DNA from 3 places in the Micromonospora sp. DT15 genome. Region 3 is predicted to be linked to each of the others. Evidence: riboswitches for the same ligand, from Rfam matches in the RefSeq annotation. Region 3 holds a riboswitch; each other region holds the start of a gene.
The links. Region 3 has a riboswitch for cobalamin ahead of cobN (cobaltochelatase subunit CobN). Riboswitches for the same ligand answer to the same signal wherever they lie in the genome.

Region 1 (10,253 bases), on a different contig from region 3:
CCCGACGGCGACCAGGACGGTGATCACCACGGCGAACGGAATGCCGAGGATCTGCCCGTTGCCGAGCAGTTGGAAGGACCGGGGCAGGCCGTAGACGCCGACCGCGCCGGTGATGATGAAGACCAGGCCTCGGCCCACGGACATGGTCCCCAACGTCGCGATGAACGGCGGAATCCGGGCCACCGTCACCAGCAGCCCGTTCAACAGCCCGGCCAGCGCGCCGACGCCGATCGCGACCGCGGTCGCCGCCCAGAGCGAGAAGCCGAGGTCGCGCACGACCATCGCGCCCAACACGCCGGCGAGCGCGGCGACCGACCCCACGGACAGGTCGATGCCCTTCGTGATGATGACCATCGTCTGGGCGGTAGCGATGATGGCGATCACCGCCGTCTGGGCCCCGATGTTGAAGAGGTTGTCCGCTGTCAGGAAGTAGGGACTCGCGAAGGTCAAGGCGATGAACAGGACGACCAACGCGGTCGCGGCGGTGAACTCGGAGACGGCGTGCGAGATCCGTTCCCGGAACCAGTCGCTGAGTTCGCCGCGCTGTGTGCCGGCGGTTGCCTCGACGCTACTCATCGTCGGACCTGACCTCCCCAAGCGTGGCGCCGGCGTCCGACGGGGACCCGCCGACGAGCCGAACGTCTGTGAGCGACCGACCCCGCTCGGCCGGCGGTGCGTCGAGGTGCCCGCACAACCCTGGAGATAGGTCAGATGTTTCCCGCGATCAGGCGTTACCTTGCCACGCATTCACGTATGTTGCCAAGGTCTTGCGAGCATGTTTTGCCATCGTTACCTGCGCTACCGAAGCCATACGTCTGACCAAATCGACACCGACTACCACTGCCAGCATGTTATCGATAACATCCTATGTCCCCAGGCGGAAAGGCGCTGCCGTCTCAGGACGGGGACAGCCGGTAGACACGGCCGGCGGTCCGGCGCCAGATCGCGGCCCGCTCGGCGTCGGACAGCGGGTCCAGCAGGTCACCGAGGACGGCGACCCAGCGGGTGTACGAGGTGGCGAGCAGGCACACCGGCCAGTCCGAGCCGAACATCAGCCGATCCGGCCCGAACACGTCAAGGGCGTGCTCGACCGCGGGCCGCAGGTCGGCCGCGGTCCAGGACCCACCGTCCACTTCGGTCACCAGGCCGGAGAGCTTCGCAGTGGTGTTGGACTCGGCCGCGAACGCCCGCAGGTCGCGCTGCCAGTCACCGAGATCGGCGCGCCCGAGCGGGGGCTTGCCGAGGTGGTCCAGAACGAACCGCACCTCGGGCAGGTCGCGGACGAGCCGGACGGCCGCCGGCAGCTGACGGTGGCGCACCAGGAGGTCGAAGGCGAGACCCGCGGCACCGACCGCGGCGATGCCGCGCCGCACCTCGGGGCGATCGAGATAGGTCGGGTCGGGTTCGGACTGGACCAGGTGCCGGATCCCGACCAGCCGTTCGCCGCCGCGCGCCCCGCGTAGTCGGGCGAGGCGACGGCCGATATCAGCGGCGGTGAGGTCGACCCAGCCGACGACCCCGGCGATGAGCGGGTCGTCGGCCGCGATGCCGAGCAACTCGGGCGTCTCCGACCGAACGGCGACCGACTGGACGACCACGGTCTGGGTGACCCCGGCGGCCCGGGTCGCCGGGGCGAGCTCGACCGGTGTGAAGTCGTCGTCGATCGCGGCCATGGTGTGCGGATCGATCCAGGGCTGTGGGTGCCGTGCCCGGACCCAGAGGTGATGGTGCGCGTCGACGATGCCCGCTCGTCGCGCGACCTCGCCGGTCGTCACCGGACCCGTCCCTGACGCGTTCCCGTCCACCGCACACCCCGCCCCGCCGCTGATCGAACCCTCCGGGTCAACCCGGAGCCACGGAGCCGATCTGGCAGATTGACCATGTTAGCGGTAACAGCCTGTTGTCGAGTCCCGAACGCGCACCACGACCGGCCTCCGGCAGTGTCGCCTTTTGGTCTGACGAATCCACCGGCACCTGCGGGTAATCCGCCTCGTCGACGTGTCGGTGCACGGACGCGTCCGGGGCGCGGGTCCGGGTTGACCGCCTGCGGCGGCACCGATACCGTCGACGCACTATCTGCGGCGACGCGAGGGAAGCCGGTGTGAATCCGGCGCGGTCGCGCCACTGTGAGCGGTTCCCCAATCACCATCGGGGTCCGCGAGCCAGGACGCTCGGTCGTCCGCAGCCTTGCGATGGGGACGCGTCATCCCTGGGGAGGTTCGTGTATTCATGTCTAGCTCCGCTACCAGCCAGCCGGTGGTGCACCCCGCCGGCAGTGCCCGTCTCTTGTGGACTGCTCTGGCGACCGTTGCCGCGCTCGCCCTGCTGACGTATCTCGTCGCCTTCGACCAGGGGGCGGTGTCGCGCAGTGGGATGTACCTGCACGAGCTGATGCACGACGGCCGGCACCTGCTGGGCGTCCCGTGCCACTGACCACCACCAGCACTCCCCCGTTCCTCGCCGTCCTCGTCCGCGGGCTGCTGGCCGGCCTGATCGCCGGCCTGCTCGCCGGGGCGTTCGCGTACGTCGCCGGCGAACCGCACGTCGAGGCGGCCATCGCCATCGAGGAGGCGGCGACGCACGCCGAGCCTGCTGCTGGTGCGCACGATCACGAGGACGCGCTGGTCAGCCGGACGGGTCAGCGCGCCGGCCTGTTCCTGGCCACCGCCCTGTTCGGGGCCGCGATGGGTGGTCTGCTGGCCACGGCGTACGTCCTGCTGGCCCGTCGGCGGCGCGGCGACGACGACGGGCGGTGGGGTCTGCTGCTGGCCGGCGCGGCGTTGCTCGGTGCGGTGATCGTGCCGTTCCTCAAGTACCCGGCGAACCCACCGGCGGTCGGCGACCCGGCCACCATCAACCAACGGACCGTCACCTACCTGTTGATGGTGGTGCTCGGGCTGGTGGCCGTGTGGGCCGGCTCGCTGGGCTACCGGTCGGTCGGTGCCCATGCACCGACGTGGCTTCGCGCCGCGGCGGCCGTGGGCGGCTTTCTCCTGGTCACGGCAGTGTCGTACGTGGTGATGCCGTCCTTCCAGGAGGTTCCGGCGGACTTCCCGGCGACAGTGCTGTGGAGTTTCCGGCTTGCCTCGCTCGGCACCCAGGTCGTGCTCTGGACCGGCATCGGCCTGCTGTTCGCGGCCCTGATGCACCACGAGCGGCGTCGCCGGGCCGGTTCCGCGCTGCCGAGCACGTGACCGGCACCAGCCTTCGGCTGGTCGCCCACGGTCACACCGCCGCGCTGCGCCGGGCCCGCTTCGGCGGCGCCGACGACGGCCTGGACGAGGGTGGCCTGCGTGCCGCGCTCGCCCAGGCCCGCGCGGGTGCAGACCGGCGTTGGCCCCTCGGGGAGAACGCCACCTGCCTGTCCAGCCCCGCGGTGGCCGCCCGACAGACCGCCGACGCCTTCGGCCTGCTGCCGACGGTCGAGACCGCGTTGGCCGACTGTGACTACGGGGACTGGTCCGGGCAGTCGCTTGAGGAGGTCGCTGAATCGCAGCCGCAGGCGCTGCACGACTGGTTGTCCGCCCCGGACTGCGCGCCGCACGGCGGTGAGTCCGTCACGGCAGTGCGGGATCGGGTCGGCAGTTGGCTGGACGCGCAGCACCGGGCCGGTGGACGAGTCATCGCGGTCACCCACCCACTGGTGATCCGGGTCGCGGTGGTGCACGCCCTCGGCCTTCCGATGGCGACGTACCGGCAGGTGGACGTCGAGCCGTTGGCTGTCGTCCGGCTCACCAGCCAGGGTGCGCGCTGGCACCTTCGACTGGGCGGATAGCGAGCAGGTCGAGGTCACACCGAACGGCGCAGGCCGTGCCCACTCCTGGTGGGCACGGCCTGCGCCTGTCAGCCGCTTGCTCAGTGCTGCCGAGTGGGCAGGTGCAGCTCGACCGGCTCGGGCGGGAGGTCGTCGACACCGGCGGCGACGGCCTGCTCGTGGCGGCGGCGCGCCGAGGGCAGGGCGAGTGCCGCGAAGACGGCCAGGACCGCGACGCCCGCGCACACCCAGAAGCCGGCGGTGAACGCCGTGTCGGTGGGTAGCCCCTGTGGAGTGCTGTTCGAGGTGATGACGGCCGCCACGACCGCCGCGCCGATGCTGCTGCCGATTGTGCGGGCGATGGTGTTGACGCCGCTCGCCTCGCCGGTCTGCCCGGCCGGGACGCTCTCGATGATGGCGTTGGACATCGCCGCGAACGCCAGGCCGATGCCGGCGCCGGTGAGCACCCCGGAGAGCAGCACCTGCCAGGTCGCGCCGTGCGCGAGCGCCGGCAGCGCGAACGCGACGACGACCGCGACCGTGCCGAGGAACATCGGCACCTTGGGGCCGAAGCGGCGGTCCAGCAGACCCGCGAGGGGGCCGAAGACCACCATCATCAGGACGGTTGGCAGCAGGAACAGGCCCGCCTGGGACACCGTCTTGCCGAACCCGTACCCGGTGCCCGCGGGAAGTTGCAGCAGGGTCGGTACCAGCACGAACGTCCCGAACATCGCGAAACCGAGGATCAGGGCGACGAGGTCGGTGGCCCAGACACCGCGGATCCGCATCAGGCGCATGTCGATAAGGGGCTCGCGTACCCGCAGCTCGACCCGGACGAACACCACCATCGCGACCACCCCGAGCAGGAACAGGCCGATGGTCTTCGGCTCGGTCCAGCCCCAGCCCTGCCCCTTGCTCACGGCCAGCAGCAACGAGACCAGCGACACCGACAGGATGGCCGCGCCGAGCATGTCGAGCCGTCCGGGCGTGCGGACCCGCGACTCGGGCATCCCGAAGATGGTTCCGAGCAGCGCGACGACGACGAGGACCAGTGGCAGCCAGAACAGCCAGTGCCACGACAGGTGCTCCACGATCGGGCCCGCGGCCACGATGCCGACACCGGCGCCGACCCCGAAGATCGCCGACAGCAGGCCGACGGTGACGCCGACCTTCTCCCGGGGCAGTTGGTCGCGGACGATGCCGATCGACAGCGGCAGGATCGCTCCGGCGGCTCCCTGTAGCGCCCGCGCGACGATCAGCACGGTCAGGTTGGGGGCCAGAGCGGCGAGCAGTGTGCCCGCGGCGAGGGCCGCGAGGACGCCGATGAGGACCCGGCGCTTGCCGACCATGTCACCGAGACGTCCGAGGATGGGCGTCAACACCGAGGCGGCCAACAGGTACGCCGTGAGCACCCAGCTGATGTCTCCGGTCGAGACGCCCAGGTCCCTTCCGATGGTCGACAGCGCGGGCGCGACCAGCGACTGGAGCACCGCGAACGCCAGGCCGCCCAGCGACAGGTACAGCACCAGGAGGCTGCTGTTGGCGCGCGGGGCGGCGCCGGACGCGGAGTCGAGGTTCGTCGACTCCTCGATGGTGTGGGTCATGAGATCCCCGAACTAGATGTAAACGTTTGCTGACTTAGCCAGTATCCGCAGCCCCGGACTCATGTCAACAGTCGTTTACGTCACCCTCGGGTCGTACCGGACCTTGCGGTCGACGGAAAGTCAACATATGTTTACTTGCTGCCCCGCACCGAGCGGCGGATGGACGGCAACACACCGACTCCGCGCCAGAGCGACAGGAAGGACGCGCGTCGTGACAGCAGAACCGCCCGTCCCCGCGACCGGCAACACCGCCGGCGAACCAGCCCAGCGTCGCCGTCGGGACGCGGCCGAGACCCGGCAGTTGCTGCTCGACGCCGCCCGCCAACGCTTCGCCCGGGACGGCTACGCGGCCACCACCGTCCGGGACATCGCCGACGACGCGGGCGTCAACGTGGCGCTCATCAGCCGCTACTTCACGTCCAAGGAAGGCCTGTTCGAGGCGTGCCTGCGTGCCGCTGGCGACGAACTGGGCCGAACCACCGGTCAGACGCCCGCCGACCGGGTGCCCGAAGCCATCGCCCGGCACATCGCCGGCCTCGGCGCGGCGGGCCTGTCGAGCCAGCTCGCACTGCTGTTGCGGTCGTCCGGGGACGCGGAGGCCGACGAGATCCGGCGTGGCGTGCTGGTCCGTTCCAGCGAACAACTGGCAGCGGCCCGCGGGTGGCGTCCCGGCGATCCGGACAGCCAACAGCTCCTGCTCCACGCCCAGATTGCCCTCGCCGCCGGCATCGGAGTCGCGGTGCTGCGGTCGTCGATCCGGCTGGAACCGCTGAGTTCAGCCACCGAGCATGACCTGGTCGGGCCGCTGCGCGACCTGGTCGACGCGCTGCTGCCACCGCACTGAGCGCGGGCCGAGAGGCCGATCCCGGGACCCGGCGCGCGCCGTTCGGCACTGCCAGCGCACCTGCCAGCGCACGGCCGGTCAGCCGACGCGGGTATGGACCAGGGCGGCGGCGCGGCCCAGGGCGGACTTCTCGACCGCGGAGAGCGCGGGGTCGACCGGCGTAGACCCACGGCATGTCGTAGTTGGCTGGCCCGGGGTGCTTCGGCGCGTTGCTGAAAGGCGTCGAGGCCGTCCCGGGCAAGATCGGCGAGCTGCGGGTCCGGGCTGACCGCAACCTCGGCGAGGATGAGAGCGGTCATGGCCACGTCCAGGTCGGCTGGGCCCTCGGTCGCGTTACGCCAATCGATGACCACTGGCCCGCGCGAGGTCACCATGACGTTCTGTGGATGAAGGTCGAGGTGCAGGACGCGGTCCGCCGGATCGACGCTGAACCGGGCCGGCAGGCTGTGGAGGCGGTCGTGCAGGCCCACCAGTAGGTCGGCGGCCGCGCCGACGCCGGTGCGCCCGGCGAGCATCGACGCCAGGAGAGTCTCGCCGTCGAGTCGTTCGAGCACCAGGTCGGGCCCCTGGGCGTCGTACACCACGGGCACCGGGTAGCCGGCGGCAGCGACGTACGCCATCAACGCCGCCTCAGGCTCGCTGTCCCCGCCCTGGCGGTAGCGGCGCAGCACCCGCGCTTCGTCGAGCACGTAGACGTCGGCGTCGCGCCCCGAGGCGAGCAGCGCGTGATCGGCCATGGCAGACGACGCTAACAGTGGGTTGCGCGACAGGCGCGTGGGGCGGGCCGTGATCACGGCCCGCCCCACGCTGCGTTGTCCCCGGCTCGGTGCTAGCCGGTGACGGTGACGGTGAACGGTCGGGACACCTCGGTGGCCGACGTGGCGCCGTTCAGCGTGACGCTGGTCGCGCCCGCCTTCGCCGCGCCCGGAACGCTGACCGTCGCGCCGGAGATGACGCCGTCACCGTTCGCACGCACGGTGCTGACCGCCAGTCCGGTCCCGAAGGCGATCGTGACCACCTCGTTCGGCGCGAACCCGGAACCGTCGACCATGATCGACGTGCCGCGCGGGCCCGAGGTGGTCAACAGCGAAACCCGCGGCTGGTAGGTCCGCGCCTGCGGCTCCCCGGTCACCTGGACGGTGGCCGTGGCCGGCGTACGCGAGGACGCGCCCGTCGCGGTGACGGCGTACCGGCCGGGTTGCGCGTCACCGGAGGTCGGCACCGAAGCGCGGACCGTTCCCGTCGCGGAGGCCGCGACCTTCATGGTCCGGCCCGGGTCGGTGCCGACGTTGACGGTCACCTGCTCGCCAGCGGCGAAACCGCTGCCGGTGACGGTGATCGCGCCGCCGGTGGTGACGGCGCCGGACGCGGACAGCGTGATCGCCGGCTGCGATCCGCCCCGAGCCACGGTCACGGTGAAGGATTCGGTGCTGCTCGACAGCGTGTCCCACGCGGTGACGCGCACCGTGTAGGTGCCCTCCCGTGCGTAGGTGTGCTGGCCGCTCATCGCACCCGACGCGCCGATCGTCACGTCGTCCGGAACCGTGCCGTCACCCCACTGGACGCGGGCGCGGTAGCCCGTCGTACCGGGAACGCCGCCGGTCACCGCACCGAGGTTCGCCGCGAGGGCCTGGCCGGCGGTGGCCGTCTGGCTCTTCGGGGCGGCGGTCGTCAGCGCCGGGGCGGGCGTGCCGTCGTTGGCCACGGCGAACACGTGGATCCGACCCGCCGAGCGAGGGTCACCGGTCTGCGTCGGCAGGGTCACCGACACCAGCGTCTTCCCCGCCGGAATCTGGTACGGCGCGGTGGCGAAGAGGAACGGCTGGGCGCCGTCGCGGCTCGTGCCCTGCAACCGGTACGCCGTCCGGGTGACGATGATGTTGCCGTAGGACGGGGTGCCGTTGGCGTTGCCGCCCAGCGTCCAGTCGCTCAACTGGATCGGAATGCTGGCCGTGCTGCCGTCGCTGAACGTCGCCGTGCCGGTGGTGCTCTGGTTGCCCTGCGTTCCGGCGCCGATGAACGAGATGCTCTTCGCGTCCTCCGGAAGGTCGAGGACGACGTTCGCCCCGTTGCCGGTGGCGTTGTCCGGCTGCCCGGCCGGGATCACCGGCAGGGTGAACCGCAGCGCGGTTCCGGGAACCTGCTGGGCCTGGCCCTGGGTGGCACCACCGGCGGCCAGGGCGGCCCGGGAGTAGGCCCAGGACTTGGCGTCACAGTCCGCGGCAAGGGCCCCTTCGTCGCCGACGCAGACGCTGTCGAAGGCGGCGGTGAGACCGGAGGCCGGGGCGTACGCCACCTCGACGCCGACCGTCGTGGAGCTCTGGGTCTCGCCGTCGGTCACCGTGACGTTCGCCTGGTGGTAGCCGGGCGTGGTGTAGGTGTGCGACCCACCGATGCGGTAGACGGCCCGCGAGCTCAACGTCACGGTGCCCCCGGTGGCCGGCGTGCCGTCACCCCAGTCGATGGTGGCCTGGTAGCCACCGGCGTCGCCGCCGGTGACGGTGGCCAGCGGCACCGAGACGGGTACGCCGGTGGTCGCGTGCACGCCGTCCGCCGCGGTGACGGTGATGTCGCCGCCCCCGAGGTCGAGGTCACCGCCGGCGAGCAGCTCAACCTCGGCGAGGGTGGTCTGCGCGGCGCCGACGGTCTTCGTGACGGCGAGGCGGAACTGCGCGAACCGCCCCGGCTTGTCGATCGAGTACGGGCGGGTCTGGTTGCGCCACGGGAACACCTGACCGGCACGGGCGTCCACTGTGGTCCAGGTGAGACCGTCGTTGGAGCCCTGCAGACGCCAGTCCGCCGGATCGCCGGCAGCGGCCCCGGACGTGACCGTGTAGTACTTCGGCTTCTGCTTGCCACCACGGAAGGCCCAGGTGATCTGCGGGGTCGCCGAGGCGAAGGTCAGCTGCGTTGTCGACGAGTCGTCGAACAGCTTCGACGCGTCCTGACCGCCGGTGGCGGTCGCGGTGCCGAGACCGGGGCCGGTGACGTCCTGCAACGGCTTGGGCGCCTCGTCGCCCTTGGTGAGCGACGGCGGGGCGTCGTTCTTGCCACTGCCCCACGACGACGGCTTGGATCCCATCTGGAAGTCGATGGTGCCGCCCTTGGCGAGCGTCGCGACATCCAGTGACAGGCCGCGCTGCTTTTTGCCGTTGACCGAGACGCCCTGCACGTAGACGTTCGCCGCGCTGTTGTTCGGCGCGTTGACGACGATGTCGCCGCTGCTGCGGCGCACTGTCATCCTGGTGAACTGCGGCGAGCCGATCGCCCACTCGGACGACCCGGCCTGCAACGGGTAGATGCCCAGCGAGCTGAGGATGTACCACGACGACATCTCGCCGTTGTCCTCGTCGCCCAGGTAGCCCTGGCCGATCTCACTGCCGACGTAGAGACGCCGCAGGATCTCCCGCACCGTCTCCTGGGTCCTGGCGGGTGCGCCGGCGACGTTGTACATGTATGGGATGTGGTGCGACGGCTGGTTGCTCATGCCGAGCTGACCCATTCGCACCGCGCGCGCTTCGAGCATCTCGTGGATGACGCCGCCGTACCCACCGGGGCGGTCGGCGTTCTCCGGAGTCGTGAAGAACGCGTCGAGCTTGTCCCGCAGCGCCTTCTGCCCGCCGTACAGGTTGATCAGGCCCTGGCCGTCCTGCTGGGCGGTGAACGCGAAGTTCCACCCGTTGGTCTCGGTGTAGACGCCACCCCAGTCCAGTGGGTCACCGGCGAGGAAGTTGCCGGCGGCGTCGCGGCCCTGGAAGAGCTTCGTCTTCGGGTCGAAGAGGTGGACGTAGTTGCGGGCCCGCTCCAGGAAGTACCGCGACTCCTCCGTGAGCCGGGCACGTTCCGACTTCGGCGTGGCCGGGTCCTTGGCGAGCGCCGCGCCCATGTTGCCGATGCCGAAGTCGTTGATGTAGCCCTCCAGCGCCCAGGAGACCGACTCCCCTGTGGACGTCGGCGTGTAGCCGAGGAACAGGGAGCTCTCGATGCCCTTACGCCCGACCGCGCTGCGCCCGGACGCGACGGTCGCGTCCTTGACGGCCGCGTCGTACGC
Region 2 (10,253 bases), on a different contig from region 3:
ACCAGCAGGCGCAGGCGGAGGTGATCGACCACGCCCGCCGGATAGCGCGGGTCTGTCAGACGTACGGCGTCACGCTGCCCCAGGCGGCGTTGGCGTTCGTCCGTCGCCACCCGGCCGTGGTCTCGACCGTTGTCGGCATGCGCGACGACGTCCAGGTGACCGAGACCCTCCATCGGTCCGGTGTCGACGTCCCGGAGCAGCTCTGGACGGCGTTGTACGACGTGGGGCTGCTCGACGTACAACCGTGAGGGTCGGTCACGACCGGGCCGTCTCGATGCTGGCGTCAGCGTCGTCGGGTAACCCCTGCAACGACTCCTCCACACCGATCAGGTGGTTGGCCATCCGGGTGCGCGCCCGTTCCGGGTCGCGTGCCACGAGGGCCTTCAGGATCGCCACGTGCTCGTCATGGGTGCGCAGGTCCGCGCCCTCCTCGTGCAGACTCCGCCAGAGCCGGCCACGGATGGTGCGCCCGGCGAAGGCTTCGATCAGACCGACGAGCACCGGATTCTCGGCGTGCACCGCGATGATCCGGTGAAAGGCGATGTCGATCTCCATGATCCGCTCGTGGTCCGGCGGTGACTGGCCGACCAGCCGGGCTGCCTCGTCGAGCAGGTCACCCGCCTGGGCCAGGGCCTCGTCGGTGATCCTGGTCGCCGCCAGGCAGGCGGCCTCGCACTCCAGCAGCCGGCGGACGGTGTGGATGTGCCGGGGGTCGCCCTGGCCCTGAAAGTCGACCACGAAATTCATCGGGGCCAGCAGCTGTGGCGCGTCGAGGTTGGTGACGTAGGTGCCGTCGCCCTGACGGATGTTGACGATCCCCAGGATCGACAGGGCCGACATCCCCTCGCGCAGGGAACCCCGCGAGACACCGAGCTGCTCGGCGAGGTCCTTCTCGATGGGCAACCGGTCCCCGGGCCGGAACTGCCCTTCGAGGATCATCCGTTTGATGCCGTTGACCACTTCGTCGGTGCGTGACATGTCCCCCCTAACGGCCGGCGGGGGTGGCCTTCCCACCCGCGATCACGTACGCCGCCTCCGGAGATGACACGGTAGTCGGGTCTGTCGCCGCCCAGTAGTGGCCGTCGGGGAACCGGTAGAGCGCCACCGACTCCTGACGCATCCGGGTGGAGTAGCCGGGCTGGCTGGGCAGGACGTATCCGCTGCCGGAACCGGTGTCGCGGATGATGCAGGGATCGGTGAAGTGCTCGTGCAGGTGGTCGACGAACTCGGTGACCCGGTTGGTGAGGTCCCCCGAGATCGCGACGTAGTCGAGCACGGACACGTGTTGGACCATCTCGCACAGCCCGACACCGCCGGCGTGCGGGCACACCGGGACGTTGAACTTCGCGGCGAGCAGCAGCACGGCGACGATCTCGTTGATGCTGGCCAACCTGCCGGTGTCGAGCTGGCAGAAGTCGATGGCCTCGGCCTGGAAGAGCTGCTTGAACATCACCCGGTTGTGGCAGTGTTCGCCGGTGGCGACGCCGATCGGAGCGACGGCACGGCGGACGGCCGCGTGGCCCAGGATGTCGTCGGGGCTGGTCGGCTCCTCGATCCACAGTGGCGTGAAGCGGGCGAGGGCGGTGACCCACTCGATGGCCTGACCGACGTCCCACACCTGGTTGGCGTCGATCATCAGGTTGCGATCCGGGCCGAGGATCTCCCGTGCGATGGCGCATCGGCGGATGTCGTCGTCGAGGTTGGCGCCCACCTTGAGCTTGACGTAGCCGTAGCCGGTGTCGACCGCCTCCTGGCACAGTCGGCGCAGCTTGTCGTCGCCGTAGCCGAGCCAGCCCGCCGATGTGGTGTAGGCGGGGTAGCCGGTCCGGTCGAGTTCGGCGAGGCGGGCGGCCTTCGTGCTCTCCTTGGCCCGCAGGATGGCCAGTGCCTCGTCGCGGGTCAGCGCGTCGGACAGGTAGCGCAGGTCCGCGATGTCGACGAGTTGCTCGGGGGTCATGTCGACGAGCAGCCGCCACAGCGGTTTGTCGGCGACCCGGGCGACCAGGTCCCACGACGCGTTCAACACGGCGGCGAGGGACAGGTGGACGACGCCCTTCTCGGGGCCGAGCCACCGCAGTTGCGAGTCGGAGGTGAGCAGGCGGTAGACCGCGCCCATGTCCGCTGCCATCGTTGCCACGTCCTGGCCCACGAGGAGCTGTGCCTGGTGGACTGCCGCCGCCGCGACGATGTCGTTGCCTCGGCCGATGGTGAAGGTCAGGCCGTGCCCCGCGAGGGGCGCGCCCACGCCGTCGACGCCGTCGGTGTGCAGGACGACGTAGGCCGCCGAGTAGTCGCCGTCCTTGTTCATGGCGTCTGACCCGTCAGCGGTCAGGGAGGTGGGGAAGCGGACGTCTTCGACGGTGACGGCAGTGATCTGCGGCATGCGCTCCTCGCCCGGCTAGGCTAAAGATCAGATGATCACTGGGAGTATACGGAGGGCCGCTCCGGCGCGTCAACGTTGTCGATCACCTCGGGCGTGCAGACATATGATGTTTGCCCTCTCGGGTCGCGCCGCCTTGACTCTGATCATGCCGGTTGGCGGGCGAAGGTGACGCGCGCGGCGGACCCTGGTGGTTGGATGTTCCGGCTCGTCGCGAGGTATCGACGACGACGTATGGGCCTGGTCTCCAGTGCTGTGGCCTCGATACGTCAAATCTTTGTCGAATGTCGACACCCGTGCGCGGAGCCTCGTCTCCGGTGCCCGGCGTCGGTCGGCCGCAGTGTGCTCCCGGGGGTCGGTGACGGTGGTCACCGCATCGCCTTCGACACGCCCGAGACCGACATGTGGGGTGTGACAACGGCTGCGTCCCTATATATGGTGTCGAGCGCAGCTGGTTCGGCCGCTCATCCGGTGCGGTCGAGGCAACAGGGAACCCGGTGGAAATCCGGGACTGTCCCGCAGCGGTGAGTGGGAACGACAGCCGTCATCAGCACTGGGCCACCATCGGCCTGGGAAGCGACGGCCAGTAGGAGACCGGCGAGCCCGGTCGTGCCCGCGAGTCCGAAGACCTGCCAGCGCGCCGCGTACCCGCACCCGGGTGGGCGGCGGTCCGAGGCCGCGTGGGACGGCTGACGCCACCTGACCCACGCCGGTGCCGGCGTGGCGTCCGTCGGTGTCTGTCTCCTCGCGTCCGGGCCACCAGGTCTCGAACTCCGAGGAGCGAGTGGTGACAGTCACCGAGGTAGTCCCGGCCAGCGGCGACGCGACAGTGCGGCGGACGCCGATGCAGGTCCGCAAGCGCGACGGCGGCACCGAACCCGTGGACGTGAACAAGATCGTCCGGGCGGTCGAGCGGTGGGCCGACGACCTGACCGACGTCGACCCGTTGCGGGTGGCCACCCGCACCATCAGCGGCCTCTACGACGGCGCGACCACTGCCGAACTCGACCGGCTGTCCATCCAGACCGCGGCCGAGATGATCGGTGAGGAGCCGCAGTACTCGCGTCTGGCCGCGCGGCTGCTGGCCGGCTACGTCGACAAGGAGGTGCGGCGACAGGGCATCACCTCGTTCAGCGCGGCGATCCGGGTCGGCCACGCCGAGGGCCTGATCGGTGACGACACCGCAGCGTTCGTCGCCACACACGCCGCGACACTCGACCACGCCATCGACCCGGACGGCGACCGCCGGTTCGAGTATTTCGGCCTGCGCACTGTGTACGACCGCTACCTGTTGCGCCACCCCACCAGCCGACTGGTGCTGGAGACGCCGCAGTACTGGCTGCTGCGGGTGGCCTGCGGCCTCTCCCGGACGGCGGACGAGGCGGTCGACTTCTACCGGCTGATGTCCAGCCTGGCCTACCTGCCCAGCTCACCGACCTTGTTCAACTCCGGCACCCGGCACACTCAGATGTCCTCCTGCTACCTGGTCGACTCCCCGCTCGACGAGCTGGACTCGATCTACGCCCGGTACGCCCAGGTCGCCAACCTGTCCAAGTTCGCCGGGGGCATCGGCATCGCGTACTCCCGGGTCCGCTCCCGGGGCGCGCTGATCCGGGGCACGAACGGGCAGTCCAACGGGATCGTGCCGTGGCTGCGCACGCTGGACGCGAGCGTCGCCGCGGTCAACCAGGGTGGCCGACGCAAGGGCGCTGCCTGCGTCTACCTGGAGCCGTGGCACCCGGACATCGAGGAGTTCCTGCAACTGCGGGACAACACCGGCGAGGACGCCCGCCGCACCCACAACCTGAACCTGGCCAACTGGGTGCCGGACGAGTTCATGCGCCGGGTCGAGGCCGACGAGCTGTGGTCGCTGTTCGACCCGCAGGAGGTGCCCGAGCTGCCCGACCTGTGGGGGGAGCGGTTCGACGCCGCGTACCGGCAGGCCGAGGCGCAGGGCCGCTACGTGCGGCAGGTCCCGGCCCGGGAGCTGTACGGGAAGATGATGCGGACCCTCGCCCAGACCGGCAACGGCTGGATGACCTTCAAGGACGCGTCGAACCGGCTCTGCAACCAGACCGCCGAGCCGGGCGACGTGGTGCACCTGTCCAACCTCTGCACCGAGATCGTCGAGGTGTCCAGTGACGCCGAGACGGCCGTGTGCAACCTCGGCTCGGTGAACCTCGCCGCCCACCTCACCGCCGACGGCATCGACTGGGAGCGGCTGCGCGCCACGGTGCGGACCGCTGTGACCTTCCTCGACCGAGTCATCGACATCAACTACTACCCGACCGCGCAGGCGGCGGCGAGCAACCCCCGCTGGCGGCCCGTCGGGCTCGGGCTGATGGGCCTTCAGGACGCCTTCTTCGCGCTGCGGCTGCCGTTCGACTCGCCGGCCGCCCGCGAGCTGTCCACCCGGATCAGCGAGGAGCTGTACCTGACCGCGCTGGAGACCTCCGCCGACCTGGCGCGCGACTTCGGCGCCCATCCGGCGTACCCGCAGACCCGGGCCGCGCGAGGCCAGCTCCAGCCCGACCTGTGGGGTGTCGAGGGTACGCAGACCGCGCGGTGGGACGCGCTGCGCGAGCGGGTCGAGGCGTACGGGCTGCGCAACTCGCTGCTGGTGGCGGTCGCGCCGACCGCCACCATCGCCTCGATCGCCGGGTGCTACGAGTGCATCGAGCCGCAGGTGTCCAACCTGTTCAAGCGCGAGACCCTGTCGGGGGAGTTCCTCCAGGTCAACACCGCTCTGGTACGCGAGCTGAAGGCCCGCGGTCTGTGGACCGAGCGGATCCGTTCGGCGATCAAGCGGGCGGAGGGGTCGGTGCAGGACATCGCCGAGTTGCCGGTCGGCGTACGGGAACTGTTCCGCACCGCGTGGGAGCTGCCGCAGCGGGCGCTGATCGACCTGGCCGCAGCCCGCGCCCCGTTCATCGACCAGTCCCAGTCGCTGAACCTGTTCCTGGCCGCGCCGACCATCGGCAAGCTGTCCTCGATGTACCTCTACGCGTGGAAGGCCGGGCTGAAGACCACCTACTACCTGCGCTCGCGGCCCGCGACGCGGATCCAGCAGGCCACCGTCAGCGCCGTCGCACCCGTCGCGCCAGTCGCTCTCGCGTCCGTGGCCCTCGACGCCGACGCGCTGGCCTGCTCGCTGGAGAACCCCGAGTCGTGCGAGGCCTGCCAGTGACCCTCGCCGACGCCGCCACGACCGACGCCAGCACCACCGACACGAGGACCACGCACATGCTGCTCGACCCCGGGATGGACCTCACTCTCCGCCCGATGCGCTACCCGCACTTCTTCGACCGGTTCCGCGACGCGATCCGCAACACCTGGACCGTCGAGGAGGTCGACCTGCACGCCGACCTCGCCGACCTGGACAGGTTGTCGCCGGCCGAACGGCACCTGGTCAGCCGCCTGGTGGCGTTCTTCGCCACCGGTGACACGATCGTCGCCAACAACCTGGTGCTCAACCTCTACCAGCACGTCAACAGCCCGGAGGGTCGCCTCTACCTGTCCCGCCAACTGTTCGAGGAGGCCGTGCACGTCCAGTTCTATCTCAACCTGCTCGACACGTACGTGCCCGACGAGACGGAGCGCTTCGAGGCCTTCGCAGCCATCGAGAACATCCCCTCGATCCGTCGTAAGGCCGAGTTCTGCTTCCGGTGGATCGACTCCCTGAGCGATCTGCGGGAGCTGCGGTCCCGCGAGGACCGGCGCACGTTCCTGCTCAACCTCATCTGCTTCGCCGCCTGCATCGAGGGGTTGTTCTTCTACGGCGCGTTCGCCTACGTCTACTTCCTGCGTTCCCGTGGTTTGCTGCACGGCCTCGCCTCGGGCACCAACTGGGTGTTCCGCGACGAGTCCATGCACATGGCGTTCGCGTTCGACGTCGTCGACACCGTTCGCGCCGAGGAGCCGGACCTGTTCGACGACGACCTCGCCGACCAGGTTCGCCGGATGCTCACCGAGGCGGTCGAGTGTGAGGTGCAGTTCGCCGAGGACCTGGTGGGCCACGGCGTGCCCGGTCTGACATTGGCCGACATGCGGGAGTACCTCCAGCACGTCGCCGACCGCCGCCTCGCCCAGCTCGGCATCGCGCCGCACTACGGGTCGAACAACCCGTTCGGCTTCATGGAGTTGCAGGACGTGCAGGAGCTGTCCAACTTCTTCGAGCGGCGGGTGTCGGCGTACCAGGTCGGGGTGACCGGCACCGTCGCCTTCGACGACGACTTCTAACGACCTCGGTCTCTGCGCTTCCGTTGATCAGGTGATGAAAAGTAGCTTGGAGACGACCTCGACAGCTACTTCTCATCCCCTGATCATGGATGTGGCCCGCTCAGCTGTGAACCTGTGAGTAAGTCAGGCAAGCAAGCCGAGACGGGGGTGGTCGCGTGCCCGGAAAGGAACGTGCTGATGGTCGACATCACCGTGCGGCCCATGACCGACGCCGACGCCGACCGGGTCCTGGCGATCTACCAGGCCGGCCTGGACACCGGTGACGCCAGTTTCGAGGTCACCGCGCCGGGCTGGGCGGTGTTCAGCGCCGCTCGGCTGGGCGGGCACCGGTTTGTGGCCGTCGACCCGGGTGGAACGGTGCTTGGCTGGGTCGCCGTCTCGCCGACCTCGACCCGCGCGGTGTACGCCGGTGTGGTGGAGCACTCCGTGTACGTCGACCCGGCAGCCCAGGGCCGTGGCATCGCCCGACTGCTGCTGGACGCGTTGATCACCTCCACCGAGGCCGACGGCGTCTGGACGATCCAGTCCGGGGTCTTTCCGGAGAACACCGCCAGCCTGGCGCTGCACCAGCGGGCCGGATTCCGGGTCATCGGCGTCCGGGAGCGGGTTGGTCGCCACCACGGACGCTGGCGCGACGTCATTCTGTTGGAACGGCGCAGCCCCACCATCGCCTGAGAAGTCCGCCGGTCGGCGGCGGCTGTCACCGTCGGGCGGCGCAGGCCACACACGTACGTGCTGACGGGCGGGCAGCCAGCCGTGCGGCGGGAATCGGGCGGCCACAGCCCTCGCACACCCCGTAGCTGCCGTCGTCGACCCGTCGCAGCGCGACGTCCAGCTCGGCCAGGCGTCGGCGGGTGGCGTCCAGGACGGCCGTGAGCTGCGCGCGTTCGAAGGCGATCGTGCTGCCCTCGGGGTCGTGCTCGTCATCGGCGTTGGATGAGCGGGACGCCTCGAAGAGGCTCCGGAGGTCGCCGTCCAGGGCGGTGGCCTGGGCCTCGGTCTGCTCGCGCAGCCGCAGCAGCTCCTCGCGGACGGCGCTGGATTCCCTGTTCATGGCCTCTCCACAGTACCTGCGGGATGACAGCTGTCACATCACTGGCATTCCGAGACGACCGGTCATATCGTGGTGTCTGTCAGCCAGTCGGAACCCTGGGCGGAAGGAGCGCACGAGATGCCACGACCGAAGTCGCCGACCTCCGCCGGAACCCGGCAACGGTTGTCCGACGCCGCGTTGGACCTGTTCCACCTGCGCGGCTACAACGGGACGAGCGTCCAGGACATCGTCGCTGCGGCCGGCGCGCCCAAGGGCACCTTCTACAACCACTTCGCCAGCAAGGAGGACCTCGCCCTGGACTCGGTGGCGAGATACTCCGCGGCGATGGGGCTGGAGATGCTCGACGAGAAGCAGGGCGGCACACCGCTTGAGCGGATCACCGATCATCTGAGATACGTCACCGGCCTCGGCGACACCATGGGTGATCGCGGATGCCTGCTCGGCAACTTCGCCACCGAGATCCCGGCGCACAGCGATGCCCTGCGCAACGCCGTCGACGCCGGCTTCGGCCGCTGGGTCGCCGCGCTCGCCATGGCGATCGAGCAGGCGCGGTCTGCCGGTGAACTGCACGGCGACGAACCTGCCACCGATCTCGCCGGCTTCGTCGTCTCCAGCTACGAGGGCGCGGCAGCCCGGGCGAAGGCATCCGGTGATCCGGCCGCCCTCCGGGAGTTCTTCACGATCACCACGGCCCGGATCCTCACCTGATCCGCGTCCGTTCCCGTCGGTAACAGTCCGGGTCTTTCCATCCGGCGCGAGTGTACCGAATCCAAGACGACCGGTCGTACGCCTTCGGCCGGGGCCAGCACCTGAATTGAGGAGTGAGACATGAGCACGTACCTGATCAATCACCTGCGTATCCCGGGCGGAGTGCCGACCGAGGAGTCCCTGCGGTACCTGGAGCAGGTGCAGGCCACCACCGAGGCGTACGGCGCCCAGTGGCTCGTCCTCGATGCCCAGGTGGAGGTCCTTGAGGGCAGTTGGCCCGGGTCGGTCGTGCTGATCGAGTTCCCCGACGCGGAGACCGCCAGGACCTGGTACAACTCGCCCGAGTACCAGGCGATCCTGGCGCTACGCGTCGATCACACCATCAACGACCTGGTCCTTGTGGACTCCGTCGGCCCGGACTTCACGGTGGCCGGCTACGCGCGTCAGATCCGCACCCTGCTCGGCCAGTGACCAGTTCTCGCTGACCTGCCGTACGCCGATCCCCGCGCACCGCACGTCGTGCGCGGGAATCGGCTACATGAAGTTGCGGGTGTGCAGGGCGGACAGCGCGGCCGCCTCGTCGGGCCGGAAACCCAGGCGGACCAGCCGGCGCTGACGGCCCTGATCCATGGCGTGTTGCAGAGCCCGCACCCGGTCGAAGCCGGCGGACACGTCGTCCGGGTGCCACCCACCCGCCGCGAGCACCACCAACGCGTCGAAGACGTCAGCGTTGAGGCCCGCCGTGTCGACGAGCGCGTCGTGACGGCGGTGGATGGCCGCCCGCAGCCGGTCGCGCAGCAGTGGATCCGACTGCGCCTGATGCTCCAGGTGGGCCATGCCGAACACCACGTGCCGGCGCTCGTCCTGCATGGCGAGCCAACAGATCCGGCGTGTCACCGGGTCCGGGGCGAACTCGTGCAGGAAGGACAGCAGATCGACGAAGCTGCCCTCGCCGAGCACGGAGAGAAGGAACGACGCCAGCGCGAAGTCCGACTCCGCGACGAGGGTGAACAGCGACTGCCGACCGCCGGCGGACGACGTGCCCATCTCGGTGCCCCGTAGCAGTGCCCGCCGGCTGAAGACCTCCATGTGTCGGGCCTCGTCGGCCACCTGCACGGCGAGAAGCTGCACGACCTCCCGGAAGTGCGGGTGGATGCGCCCCAGGAACCGGGCCGGCACGACGAGCGCTGCCTGCTCGTTCTCGACCAGGTACGTCATCACCTGCACCACCGCGGCCTCGACGTCGGCCGGCAACGCGAACGGGTCGTCCCACGGCACCGCGGTCTGCGGGTCCCACTGTCGCGCGGCGGCCTGCGCGTACAGGTGGGGGGCGATGTCGGCCCAGACCAGGTCGCGGTCATCCAGGTCGAACCGGGCTTCGGGACCACCGGCCTCAAGGAGCGCGCCACGGGCACCGAGCCCCCATCGTGCGGGTGGCCGGCTGCTGAGCGCCGACGGCAGGGCCGGCCCGGCCCGCTCCGCGCCGAACCAGCGGTCGTCGTCCACCGACCCCCGGATGACGACGGCGACCAGGTCGCTCCGGTCACCCCGATCCGGCCACTCGACCCGGTGGCCCCGGCCACGACACCAGGCGGGCAGGTGTACGCGCAGCGCCGGGTCGCGACCGGAGACCGCCAACCGGCCTCCCGGCGGCATCCCGGCCAGGGCGCGCTGCACCAGCACGTGTGCGCCCCGGCCGAAACCCAGCGCACCCAGGTCGAGCGCGGCGACAGGTGTCGCGCTCACGGCCGGTAGTCCGTGGCCGTCACCCGCCCGTCTTGGGAGTAGAAACCGCTGGTGTCGACGGCGTCGGCGAGGACGTCGTACCCCGTGATGCGTCCCTCCCGCCAGGCCGTCAACCCCTCCAGGTCC
Region 3 (10,253 bases):
CGTCGGCGTCGGTACGTCCGGCCAACCCCTGGCTGCCGCAGACGATGTCGCACCACTCGGCGTTGTTGCGGGCCGCCGCCGCTACCCGTTCGTCCTCCTGCACGTCAGGCAGCCTAGGTGGCCCGGCGCTGGCTCAGGGGGCGTAGACCAGGTCCATCGTGTCGGTGTGCCCGGACCAGCGCAGGTCGAGGCGCCAGCAGCCAGCCTCGGGAAGGTCGACGATCGACGGACCGGGGCCGCCGGGGACCTCCCGGATCACCCGGGTGTCGGTGCCGTCCAGCCTCGCGGTGATCTCCAGGGTCGCCGGCGCGGTCGGGTCGGGGGAGGTCGTGGCGGCGCGGGCCACCCACAGGATCTTGTTGTTCGACCCGTCCGTCCGGACCTGCCGCAGTGGGTGGGCGAACAGCACCGCGACGATGTCGCCCTTCGCGCCGAAGACGTGCGGAGCCCGCGCGTCCCCGCTGAACCCGGCGTCCGCCCAGTCCGGCAGGGACCCCGTCTCGACCCGCGCCGCGCAGGCGGTCGCGGTGCTCGTCGTGGTGGCCGCACCCGCCGTCGGCGCCGCCCCGCTGGTCGTGGTCGTGCACCCCGCCAGTAGGACCACCGAGGATGCCAGCATCAACCTGCCCCAGGAAACCATCTCGCTCCTTCCGGTACGCGTCGACGACTCGTCCACCTTTCCGACACCGCCCACGCCCGTCGGGTTCCTAGCCCAGTGAGCGCGCGATCTCGATCGCCTCGGCCTTGGTGAGGGCCCCCTCCAGCCGGTAGCTCACGTCGTTGTCCTGCCAGATCAGCGTCGAGGCGGCAAGTCGGGCGGTCTCCCTGCGGATCTCACCCGCCCGGTCCACGTAGGACAACGCGTGTGGGCCGTCGACCCAGACGGCGAAGTCGCCGTTCACCTGGACCCAGTTCGCGCCCGGCGGGGTGATCTCCTTGTGGAAGGCCAGGTCGAGGTGACCGTCGAACGCGTCGACGCGCAGCGCGCCTCCGTCGTAGAGCAGCGTCGCCACCCGGTACCGGCCCGTGGCGTCGGGGTCGGCGACCAGTACCTGTTCGGGCGGGCCCAGCTTCGCCGGCAGGCGGATCGGAAACCGCACCGCCCGCTGGGCCTCGGCCAGGGCGACGGTCCGCTGGCCGGGCAACGGCGACGCGGTGCCGCCGGGCGGCACCGGGGCGGGTGAGGTGGCGATGCTGACCCCGGCGAAGCGCAGCAGCCCCGTGACGGCGTCGGCGATCGCGGCACGCGTCGGCGGCAACAGCGCCACCAGCAGGGCGACGAACGCCGCCGCGGCGAGCGACCGCCACCGGCGCCGCCGGGGCGCGGGCGTGCCCAGTCGTACGCGGACACGGGCGGTCACGTCGGGCGGCTCGGGGGTTTCCAGCCAGGCGGACAGGTCGCGCAGTTCCCGTTCGAGGTCACCCATGCCGGACCTCCGCACTGTCGAGCAGGCCGCGGAGCTTCGCCAGCGCCCGGGACGTACGCGACTTCACTGTGCCCCGGGGCCAGCCCAGAGCCGACACCGTCTCCTCCTCGGTGAGGTCGAGGAAGAACCGGCAGACGATGACCTCGCGGTCCCGTGTTGGCAGTTGCCGCAGCGCCTGCACCAGCGACCTCCGGCGCTCCCCGGCGAGGACCGCGGCGACCGCGTCGTCCTCGGCGATCTCAGACCTCGGGTCCGCTGCCGCCGCCCGCAGGACGAGCCCGTCGCGCCGGCCACGGGAGCGGTGCAGGTTGCGGGTCTCGTTCGCGACGATCGCGAGCAGCCACGACCGGAAGGACGCGTCACCCCGGTAACGGGACAGCTTCCGGTACGCCTTCACAAACGCCTCCTGGATGACGTCCTCGGAGTCCGAGCCCGCGCCGAGCAGCACCGCTGTCCGGTACGCGGACGCGGTGTGCCGGGCGACCAGGAGGTCGTACGCCTCCAGGTCACCTGCCCGAGCGCGGGTGACGAGCGTCTCGTCGTCCAGGGGAGCCTCCGTTCGGATCACACTCATGACACCGCCAACCCGCCGCGGGTTCCACCCGGCGTGGGTCAGGTTGCTCCCATCCGCCGTGCAGCGTATTGCCAGGATTTGGTGGTGCACTGGGAGAGTTGTCGAGGAGAGGGGCTGGTCATGAGCTGGTTCAGTCGCCGGTCACGGGGTGCCGAGGCGACCCCGACGAAGCTGGACCGGGAGGCGACCCGCGAGGACCTCGCGGCGCTGGAGGCGTTCGTCGCCAGCCGGCGAGGCGTGGAGTTCTACCTGGAGCCGGAGACCACGGCGACGGACACCACGGTGGTGGCGATCGCCCACGACGGTGAGTGGATCCGCCGGCGCACCGGTACGCCCAGGGCGGCGGGGGCGATTGCCCGCAAGCACGCGGTGCCGCTGTACGAGGCCGGGCGCACCGGCTACCCGGAACGGATGCGGACCTGGAGCCGGGCACACCCGGAACGCCACGCCCGCTGAGGGCCGCCGGGCTCAGGCGTCGTCCACGGCCGTGCGGGCCTGCTCGAACGTCACCGGCTCCGCGTGGCTGGAGACGTACCAGTGGTAGTCACCGTCGAGTAGTCGCCGGATCAGGTCGAGATCGAGGCCATCCTCCGGCTGGCGCAGGTGCGCGGGCGGCGGGTAGAAGCAGTCGCCCAGCAGCATGACGCCCGAGTCCGGCACCAGCACAATTGTCGAGTCCGGCGCGTGCGCGCCTCCGACGTGTCGTAGCTCGACGCCCACTGGCAACTCGTCGACATCGGTGAACGTCCGGGTTGGTGGCAGGATCGCGAAATCCTCCCAGGAGTCCATCGCGCGTGCCCGCCCCCGGAAGCTCGGGCCGAGACGAGGGTCGGCGCGTACCCGCTCGTCCAGATAGTGGTGGCTCCACGGCTGTGCGGCTTCGGCGCGCAGCAGCGGCACAGCCGTCTCATGCCCGACGATCTCCACGCCGGGCCAGGCGCAGGCTCCCCAGACATGGTCCCAGTGGTGGTGGGTGTAGACGAGCCAGCGTGGCTTCGGAAGTCCGGCTGCGGCGAGCGCGGCCTGGATGCCGCGGGCATGCGCGGGGCTCTGCCCGGCGTCGATCATCACACTGCCGCGATCGTCGGCCACGACGGCGACGCCGGCCTGGACCGCCTCGGGCTCGGAGTCGCCCGGACAGATCCAGACACGACCCGCCAGGTGGTGGAACTGCGGAGCGACCATGGTAATCGATCTCCGAGATTGATCGCGGATCACGGGCGTGGTGTCGCCGATCCTAGGTCAGCGCACCGCAGGGCACCGTCCCGCCGGACGATCGGCGCAGGCCACGACGCCTTAGACCGCCCTTTGCTCTGCTTACCTATCTGCACCGGTGACGCTCCGTGTCTGGTGCAGATAGGTAAGCAGAGCAAAGGGCGGCGCACATTGATCTGTGGCGTCGCGTGGTGCGGAGCCCCGCCTGCGTCGATCGCCAAGCTTCGATGGTTGGTGTCCGCCTGGCGGGGCCGGGGCGGCGTTGACCGGCGGCGGAGGGGTGTGGCAGCATTCGCGGCCTGACGGCAGTGAAGGAAGTCGGTGCGAATCCGACGCGGTCCCGCCACTGTCACCGGGGAGCGATCCCCCCTCGTGAGTCACGGCCGTGTGTCTGCGGTTGGAAGGCCGGGGGAGAGCGTCGATCCGGAAGCCAGGATACTTCGGCCGTCGGGATGTACCCCAGGGCGTGGACACCCGAGGAGGACCCGATGACGCACGGCGTCTCTGTCACCGACGATCACCGTCGTGAGCCGAGCGGCGGACGCCCCGCCGCGCCCCGACCCGGCCGCGCCGCCGCGCCGGCATCCGCACGCTCCCGCGCCGTTCACCGCTGAGTTCGACACCGCGCCACCCGTCGCCGCCGGCCCCGCGTCGGTGAGTCGCCCGGGTCGCGGTGCCTGCTCAACCCCGCGCCCATCCTTCGTCGCCCGATCGCCTCGGCGAACGCGCCGACGTCACTTTCCGGAGCCTGCCGTGCGCATCCTGCTGCTGTCCACCGCCGACACCGACCTGCTGGCCGCCCGCGCCAGCGGCGCCGACTACCGGTTGGCCAACCCCGCCCGAGTCGCCGCCGAGGAGGTGCCCGCCCTGCTCGACGGGGTCGCCCTCGTCGTCGTACGCCTGCTCGGCGGTCGGCAGGCGTGGCCGGACGGTCTTGCCGCGGTGCTCGCCACCGGCGTGCCGACTGTCGTGCTCGGCGGTGAGGCGCTGCCCGACGCGGAGCTGATGGCCATCTCCACAGTGCCGTCCGGGGTCGTCACCCAGTCGTTGGCGTACCTCGTGGAGGGCGGCCCGGACAACCTCGGACAGTTGGCCCGGTTCCTCTCCGACACGGTGCTGCTCACCGGCGAGGGGTTCGCCGCACCCGCGCCCACCCCGGCGTACGGCGTGCACGGCGACCACCCCGCCGACCCGAATCGGCCCACAGTGGGAATCGTCTTCTACCGGGCGCACGCCCTCGCCGGCAACACCGGATTCGTCGACGTGCTCGCGGACGCGGTCCGCCAGGCCGGCGGCAACCCGCTGCCGATCTTCTGCGGCTCGCTGCGCGGGCTGACCGCGGGCGCCGCACCACTCGGGCTCTTCGCCCGCTGTGACGCGCTGCTGGTCACAGTGCTCGCGGCCGGCGGCGCGGTCGCCGCCGACGCCTCCGGTGGCGGCGACGAGGACGCCTGGGACGTCGGCGCCCTGGCCGCCCTGGACGTGCCGGTCGTCCAGGCGCTCTGCCTCACCAGCACCCGCGCGCAGTGGGCCGACAGCGACGCCGGCCTGTCCCCGTTGGACGCCGCCATGCAGGTGGCCATCCCCGAGTTCGACGGCCGGATCGTCACAGTGCCGTTCTCGTTCAAGCAGATCGACGCGGACGGGCTCTCGATCTACGCAACCGATCCCGAGCGGGCCGCCCGGGTCGCCGGGATCGCGGTACGCCACGCCCGGCTGCGGTACGTGCCGCACGCCGACAAGCGCATCGCCGTGGTGCTCAGTTCGTACCCCACCAAGCACTCCCGGGTCGGCAACGCCGTCGGGTTGGACACCCCGGCGTCGGCGGTCCGGCTGTTCGCCGCGTTGGCCGAGGCCGGCTACGACCTGGGTGACGCGCCGCCGCCCGACGACGGCGACGCGCTGATCCACGCGCTGATCGCCGCCGGCGGTCACGACGTGGAGTGGCTCACCCCGGAGCAGTTGGCAGCGGCCGAGGCCCGGATATCGGGGCAGACGTACCAGCGGTGGTTCGACCAGGTGCCGGCCGAGCTGCGCGAGCGGATGCGGGAGCACTGGGGTGAGCCGCCGGGCGAGCTGTACACCGAGGGCGGGGACATCGTGCTCGCCGGGCTGCGCTTCGGCAACGTGGTGCTGCTGATCCAGCCGCCCCGCGGCTTCGGGGAGAACCCGATCGCCATCTACCACGACCCGGACCTGCCGCCGAGTCACCACTACCTGGCCGCGTACCGCTGGCTGACCGCGCCGGTCGCGGACGGCGGCTTCGGCGCGGACGCCGTGGTGCACCTGGGCAAGCACGGCACCCTGGAGTGGCTGCCCGGCAAGGGCCTCGGCCTGGCCGCCGACTGCGCGCCCGACGCGGTCCTCGGCGACCTGCCGCTGGTGTACCCGTTCATCGTCAACGACCCCGGCGAGGGCACCCAGGCCAAGCGGCGGGCGCACGCAGTTGTCGTCGACCACCTGGTCCCGCCGATGGCCCGCGCCGAGACCTACGGCGACCTGGCCAAACTGGAACAACTGCTCGACGAGTACGCGACGGTGCAGGCCCTCGACCCGGCCAAGGTGCCCACCGTACGGGCGCAGATCTGGGACCTGGTGCGCGCCGCCGAGCTGCACCACGACCTGCACGCCGAGGCGATGCCCGACGCGGACGACTTCGACGACTTCGTGCTGCACCTCGACGGGTACCTGTGCGAGGTCAAGGACGTGCAGATCCGCGACGGGCTGCACATCCTCGCCGACGCGCCCACCGGCGAGCCCCGGGTCAACCTGGTCCTCGCGGTGCTGCGCGCCCCGCAGATCTGGGGCGGCGCCCGCGCCCTACCCGGCCTGCGACAGGCCCTCGCCGTCGCGTACTCCCTCGACGAGCAGGAACTGCTCGCGACGCCGGGACAGCGACTGGCGCTGCCCGCGGCGCTGACCGACGTGGTGGACGGGCCGGCCGGCACCGCCGCCGACGCGATCGACCTGATCGAGGCCCTCGCCCGGCGGCTGGTCGTCGGCATGGAGACCCTGGACTGGGCAGTGGACACCATCGACGCCGTGGTGACGGAGGTGACCGGTCGGTCGATGCCGGACGTCGCCGCGGTGCTGCACTTCGCCGCCACCGAGCTGGTGCCCCGACTGGACCGGACCACCGACGAGCTGACCAACACCCTCGGGGCGCTGGACGGCAGGTTCGTGCCGCCCGGCCCGTCCGGCTCACCCACCCGGGGCCTGGTCAACGTGCTGCCCACCGGCCGCAACTTCTACTCCGTCGACCCGAAGGCCATCCCCAGCCGCAACGCCTGGGACGTCGGGGTGGCCCTCGCCGACTCACTGCTGGCCCGGCACCTCGCCGACACCGGCGCGTACCCCCGTTCGGTGGGGTTGACCGTCTGGGGCACCAGCGCGATGCGCACCCAGGGCGACGACATCGCCGAGGTGCTCGCGCTGCTGGGCTGCCGGCCGGTCTGGGACGACAGGTCCCGGCGGGTGACCGGCATCGAGGTGGTGCCGACCGCCGAGCTGGGCCGCCCGCGCGTCGACGTCACGGTGCGCATCTCCGGCTTCTTCCGCGACGCGTTTCCGCACGTGGTGGCGCTGCTCGACGACGCCGTCCGGCGGGTCGCGGCCCTGGACGAGCCGGACGAGGAGAACTACCTGCGGGCGCACGTCGCCGCCGACCTCGCCGAGCACGGCGACGAGCGAAGGGCCACCGCCCGGATCTTCGGTTCCAAGCCCGGCGCGTACGGCGCTGGTCTGTTGCCCCTGATCGACGCCCGGACCTGGCGCAGCGACGCCGACCTGGCCGAGGTGTACGCGGTGTGGGGCGGCTACGCGTACGGCCGGGGACTGGACGGGCGGGAGGCGCGCGCCGACATGGAGCGCTCGTTCGCCCGGATCGCGGTGGCGGTGAAGAACCAGGACACCCGTGAGCACGACATCGTCGACTCCGACGACTACTTCCAGTACCACGGCGGAATGGTGGCGATGGTCCGCCACCTCACCGGCACGTCACCACAGGCGTACGTGGGTGACTCGGCGATGCCGCACGACGTGCGCACCCGCACGCTGGGTGAGGAGACCCGGCGGGTGTTCCGGGCCCGGGTGGTCAACCCGAAGTGGATCGCGGCGATGCGCCGGCACGGCTACAAGGGCGCGTTCGAGCTGGCGGCCACAGTGGACTACCTGTTCGGTTACGACGCCACCGCCGGTGTTGTCGACGACTGGATGTACGAGCACCTGGCCGCCGCGTACCTCTTCGACGAGACCACCCGGGAGTTCCTGGAGCAGTCCAACCCGTGGGCGTTGCGCGGCATCACCGAACGCCTGTTGGAGGCCGCCGACCGGGGGCTGTGGGCCAAGCCGGAGCCGGCCACCCTGGACCGGCTGCGTGACACGTACCTGGCCAGTGAGGGCGACCTGGAGGACCGGTTGTGAGCGCGAGGAGTGAGCCGGTTCTGCGAGCCCCGCAGTCGCGAACGAAAGAAGGCGCAGTGGCGATTTATCCGTTCAGCGCGGTGCTCGGCATGGCCGACATGCGGCTGGCGTTGCTGCTCAACGCGGTCTCCCCGGCGATCGGTGGGGTGCTGGTCCGGGGTGAGAAGGGGACCGCCAAGTCCACCGCCGTGCGGGCCCTCGCCGCGCTGCTGCCCCCGGTGCGGCGGGTCGCCGGCTGCCGTTTCGGCTGTGACCCGGCCGAGCCCGACCCGGCCTGCCCGGACGGCCCGCACCCGGCCGACGTCGCCGCCGAGACCCGTCCGGCCCGCCTCGTCGAGCTGCCGGTGGGCGCCGCCGAGGACCGGGTGGTCGGTGCGCTGGATCTGGAGAAGGCGATCGGCGAGGGGGTACGCGCCTTCGAGCCGGGCCTGCTCGCCGCCGCGCACCGAGGTGTGCTCTACGTCGACGAGGTCAACTTGCTGCACGACCACCTCGTCGACCTGCTGCTCGACGCGGCGGCGATGGGCCGCAGCCACGTCGAGCGGGAGGGCGTCTCGGTCAGCCACGCCGCCCGGTTCCTGCTGGTCGGCACGATGAACCCGGAGGAGGGGGAGCTGCGCCCGCAGCTGCTTGACCGGTTCGGGCTCACTGTGGAGGTGGGCGCCAGCCGGGACCCGGAGATCCGGGTCGAGGTGGTCCGCCGCCGGCTGGCCGCCGACGCGGACCCGGTCGGCTTCGCCGCCCGTTGGGCCGACGCCGACGCGGAGATCGCCGACCAGGTGGCTGCCGCCCGCCGCCGACTTCCCGGGGTACGACTGCCGGACGCCGCGTTGCGGCAGATCGCCGAGGTGTGCGCGGCGTTCGACGTGGACGGGATGCGGGCCGACATCGTCACCGCCCGTACCGCCCTCGCCCACGCCGCCTGGCACGGCCGGGACCGGGTCACCATCGACGACGTCCGGGTGGCGGCCCGGTTGGCCCTGCCGCATCGCCGCCGCCGCGACCCGTTCGACACCCCGGGGCTGGACGAGAAGCGCCTCGACGAGGCGTTGCAGCGCGCCCAGGATGCCCACCCCGACGACCCGGACGACGCCGGCCCCGACGACCGCGGCCCCGACGGCAGTGACCCGGACGGCGGCCCGCAGGGCGGTGGCCCGGCCGGTGGCGGTGGCCCGAACGGGGGCGGACCACAGGGCGGCGGCCCGCAGGGAGGCGACCAGGGTGAACCGGGTTCGGCGGAGCACCCGACGGCGCGTGATGGCGCTGGCACCGACGGGCCGGACGGCACCGGCGGCTGGCCGCAGCGCCAGCAGGCCGATCGGGGTGACGACGGCCCGGACTCGCGCCCGCTTGGTGGCGGGCATTCGGCGACCGGTGCCGACGACCCGACCCGCGGCGGGGAGTCCCAGCCGGTGGCCGTACCCCGGGGTGGGTTGAGGGCGCGGGTGCTCACCGCGCCCGGCCTGGGTGACGGGGTGCCGGGCCGACGGTCTCGGGCCCGCACCGGGCGGGGTCGCACCACCGGCGCCCGGGTACCGGCGGGTCGGGTCGGCGCGCTGCACCTGCCGGCCACGATCCGCGCCGCCGCGCCGCACCAGGCGGCCCGGGGCCGGCTCACCGGTCCGCTGCGACTGCGCCGGGACGACCTGCGCGAGGCGGTTCGTGAGGGGCGCGAGGGCAACCTGGTGCTGTTCGTGGTGGACGCGAGCGGCTCGATGGGCGCGCGGCAGCGGATGGCCACTGTGAAGGACGCGGTGCTCGCCCTGCTCACCGACGCGTACCAGCGGCGGGACAAGGTCGCGGTGATCGCGTTCCGGGGTGCCGGCGCCCGGACCCTGCTGCCGGCGACCTCGTCGGTGCTGGCCGCCTCGACCCGGCTGGCCGAGCTGCCCACCGGCGGGCGTACGCCGCTGGCCGAGGGGCTGCTCGCTGCCGCGGACCTGTTGCGGGTGGAGCGCCTGCGCGACCCGAAGCGCCGCCCGCTGGTCCTCATCGTCACCGACGGGAGGGCCACGGCGGGCACCCGGCCGCTGGACCGGGCGGCAGCGGCGGCGGCGGTCCTGGCCGCCACCGGCGCGCCGTGCGTGGTCGTCGACTGCGAGACGGGCCCGGTCCGCCTGCACCTGGCCGCCCGCCTGGCCACCCAGCTCAGTGCCCCCCGAACTCCCCTGGAAGCCCTCACCCACCCCCACCCCCGCGATCTTGCACTTCCTGTCGCGGCATAAAGGGCCAAGTGCACATATGACCAACAGAAACTGCAAGATCGCGGAAGAGGCGGGCACGGGAGTGGCCGCGGGACGGGGGACGGACTGATGCCGCAGGGACAGCCGAGTTCGGTGCCCGCTGACGGGTTGACGACCCGGCAGCGGCGGCACCGGCCACTGTTGATCGTCCACACCGGGCAGATGAAGGGGAAGTCGACGGCGGCCTTCGGGCTGGCGTTGCGGGCCTGGACGGCCGGTCTTCCGGTCGGGGTGTTCCAGTTCGTCAAGAGCGCCAAGTGGCGGGTGGGGGAGGAGAACGCCTTCCGGGCGCTCGGCGAGGTGCACGAGCGCACCGGCCAGGGCGCGCCGGTGGCCTGGCACAAGATGGGCGAGGGCTGGTCCTGGATCCAG

Region 1: linked by a shared signal. The riboswitch ahead of ACLQ3F_RS30480 (CbtB domain-containing protein) and the one ahead of cobN (cobaltochelatase subunit CobN) in region 3 are both predicted to bind cobalamin.
Region 2: linked by a shared signal. The riboswitch ahead of ACLQ3F_RS30520 (ribonucleoside-diphosphate reductase subunit alpha) and the one ahead of cobN (cobaltochelatase subunit CobN) in region 3 are both predicted to bind cobalamin.

Annotation. Positions count from the first base shown of each region.
Region 1 is NZ_JBNCKJ010000018.1:98,340-108,592, reverse strand. Features, by position in the region: gene ACLQ3F_RS30490 (ABC transporter permease) at 1-576, opposite strand, end outside; gene ACLQ3F_RS30485 (amidohydrolase family protein) at 897-1,775, opposite strand; cobalamin riboswitch at 2,038-2,194, shown strand; gene ACLQ3F_RS30480 (CbtB domain-containing protein) at 2,230-2,433, shown strand; gene ACLQ3F_RS30475 (CbtA family protein) at 2,424-3,194, shown strand; gene ACLQ3F_RS30470 (histidine phosphatase family protein) at 3,191-3,775, shown strand; gene ACLQ3F_RS30465 (MFS transporter) at 3,856-5,358, opposite strand; gene ACLQ3F_RS30460 (TetR family transcriptional regulator) at 5,570-6,202, shown strand; partial or broken gene ACLQ3F_RS30455 (phosphotransferase) at 6,490-6,939, opposite strand; gene ACLQ3F_RS30450 (GH92 family glycosyl hydrolase) at 7,032-10,253, opposite strand, start outside.
Region 2 is NZ_JBNCKJ010000018.1:111,704-121,956, forward strand. Features, by position in the region: gene ACLQ3F_RS30505 (aldo/keto reductase) at 1-248, shown strand, start outside; gene ACLQ3F_RS30510 (FadR/GntR family transcriptional regulator) at 256-978, opposite strand; gene ACLQ3F_RS30515 (enolase C-terminal domain-like protein) at 986-2,383, opposite strand; cobalamin riboswitch at 2,816-3,031, shown strand; gene ACLQ3F_RS30520 (ribonucleoside-diphosphate reductase subunit alpha) at 3,225-5,567, shown strand; gene ACLQ3F_RS30525 (ribonucleotide-diphosphate reductase subunit beta) at 5,624-6,619, shown strand; gene ACLQ3F_RS30530 (GNAT family N-acetyltransferase) at 6,797-7,294, shown strand; gene ACLQ3F_RS30535 (TraR/DksA family transcriptional regulator) at 7,320-7,673, opposite strand; gene ACLQ3F_RS30540 (TetR/AcrR family transcriptional regulator) at 7,791-8,381, shown strand; gene ACLQ3F_RS30545 (DUF1330 domain-containing protein) at 8,502-8,852, shown strand; gene ACLQ3F_RS30550 (ferritin-like domain-containing protein) at 8,916-10,127, opposite strand; gene ACLQ3F_RS30555 (phosphate/phosphite/phosphonate ABC transporter substrate-binding protein) at 10,124-10,253, opposite strand, start outside.
Region 3 is NZ_JBNCKJ010000002.1:573,792-584,044, reverse strand. Features, by position in the region: gene ACLQ3F_RS06870 (hypothetical protein) at 1-103, opposite strand, end outside; gene ACLQ3F_RS06865 (hypothetical protein) at 134-694, opposite strand; gene ACLQ3F_RS06860 (hypothetical protein) at 708-1,427, opposite strand; gene ACLQ3F_RS06855 (RNA polymerase sigma factor) at 1,420-2,001, opposite strand; gene ACLQ3F_RS06850 (hypothetical protein) at 2,122-2,457, shown strand; gene ACLQ3F_RS06845 (MBL fold metallo-hydrolase) at 2,470-3,186, opposite strand; cobalamin riboswitch at 3,503-3,679, shown strand; gene cobN (cobaltochelatase subunit CobN) at 3,970-7,638, shown strand; gene ACLQ3F_RS06835 (putative cobaltochelatase) at 7,635-9,863, shown strand; gene cobO (cob(I)yrinic acid a,c-diamide adenosyltransferase) at 9,951-10,253, shown strand, end outside.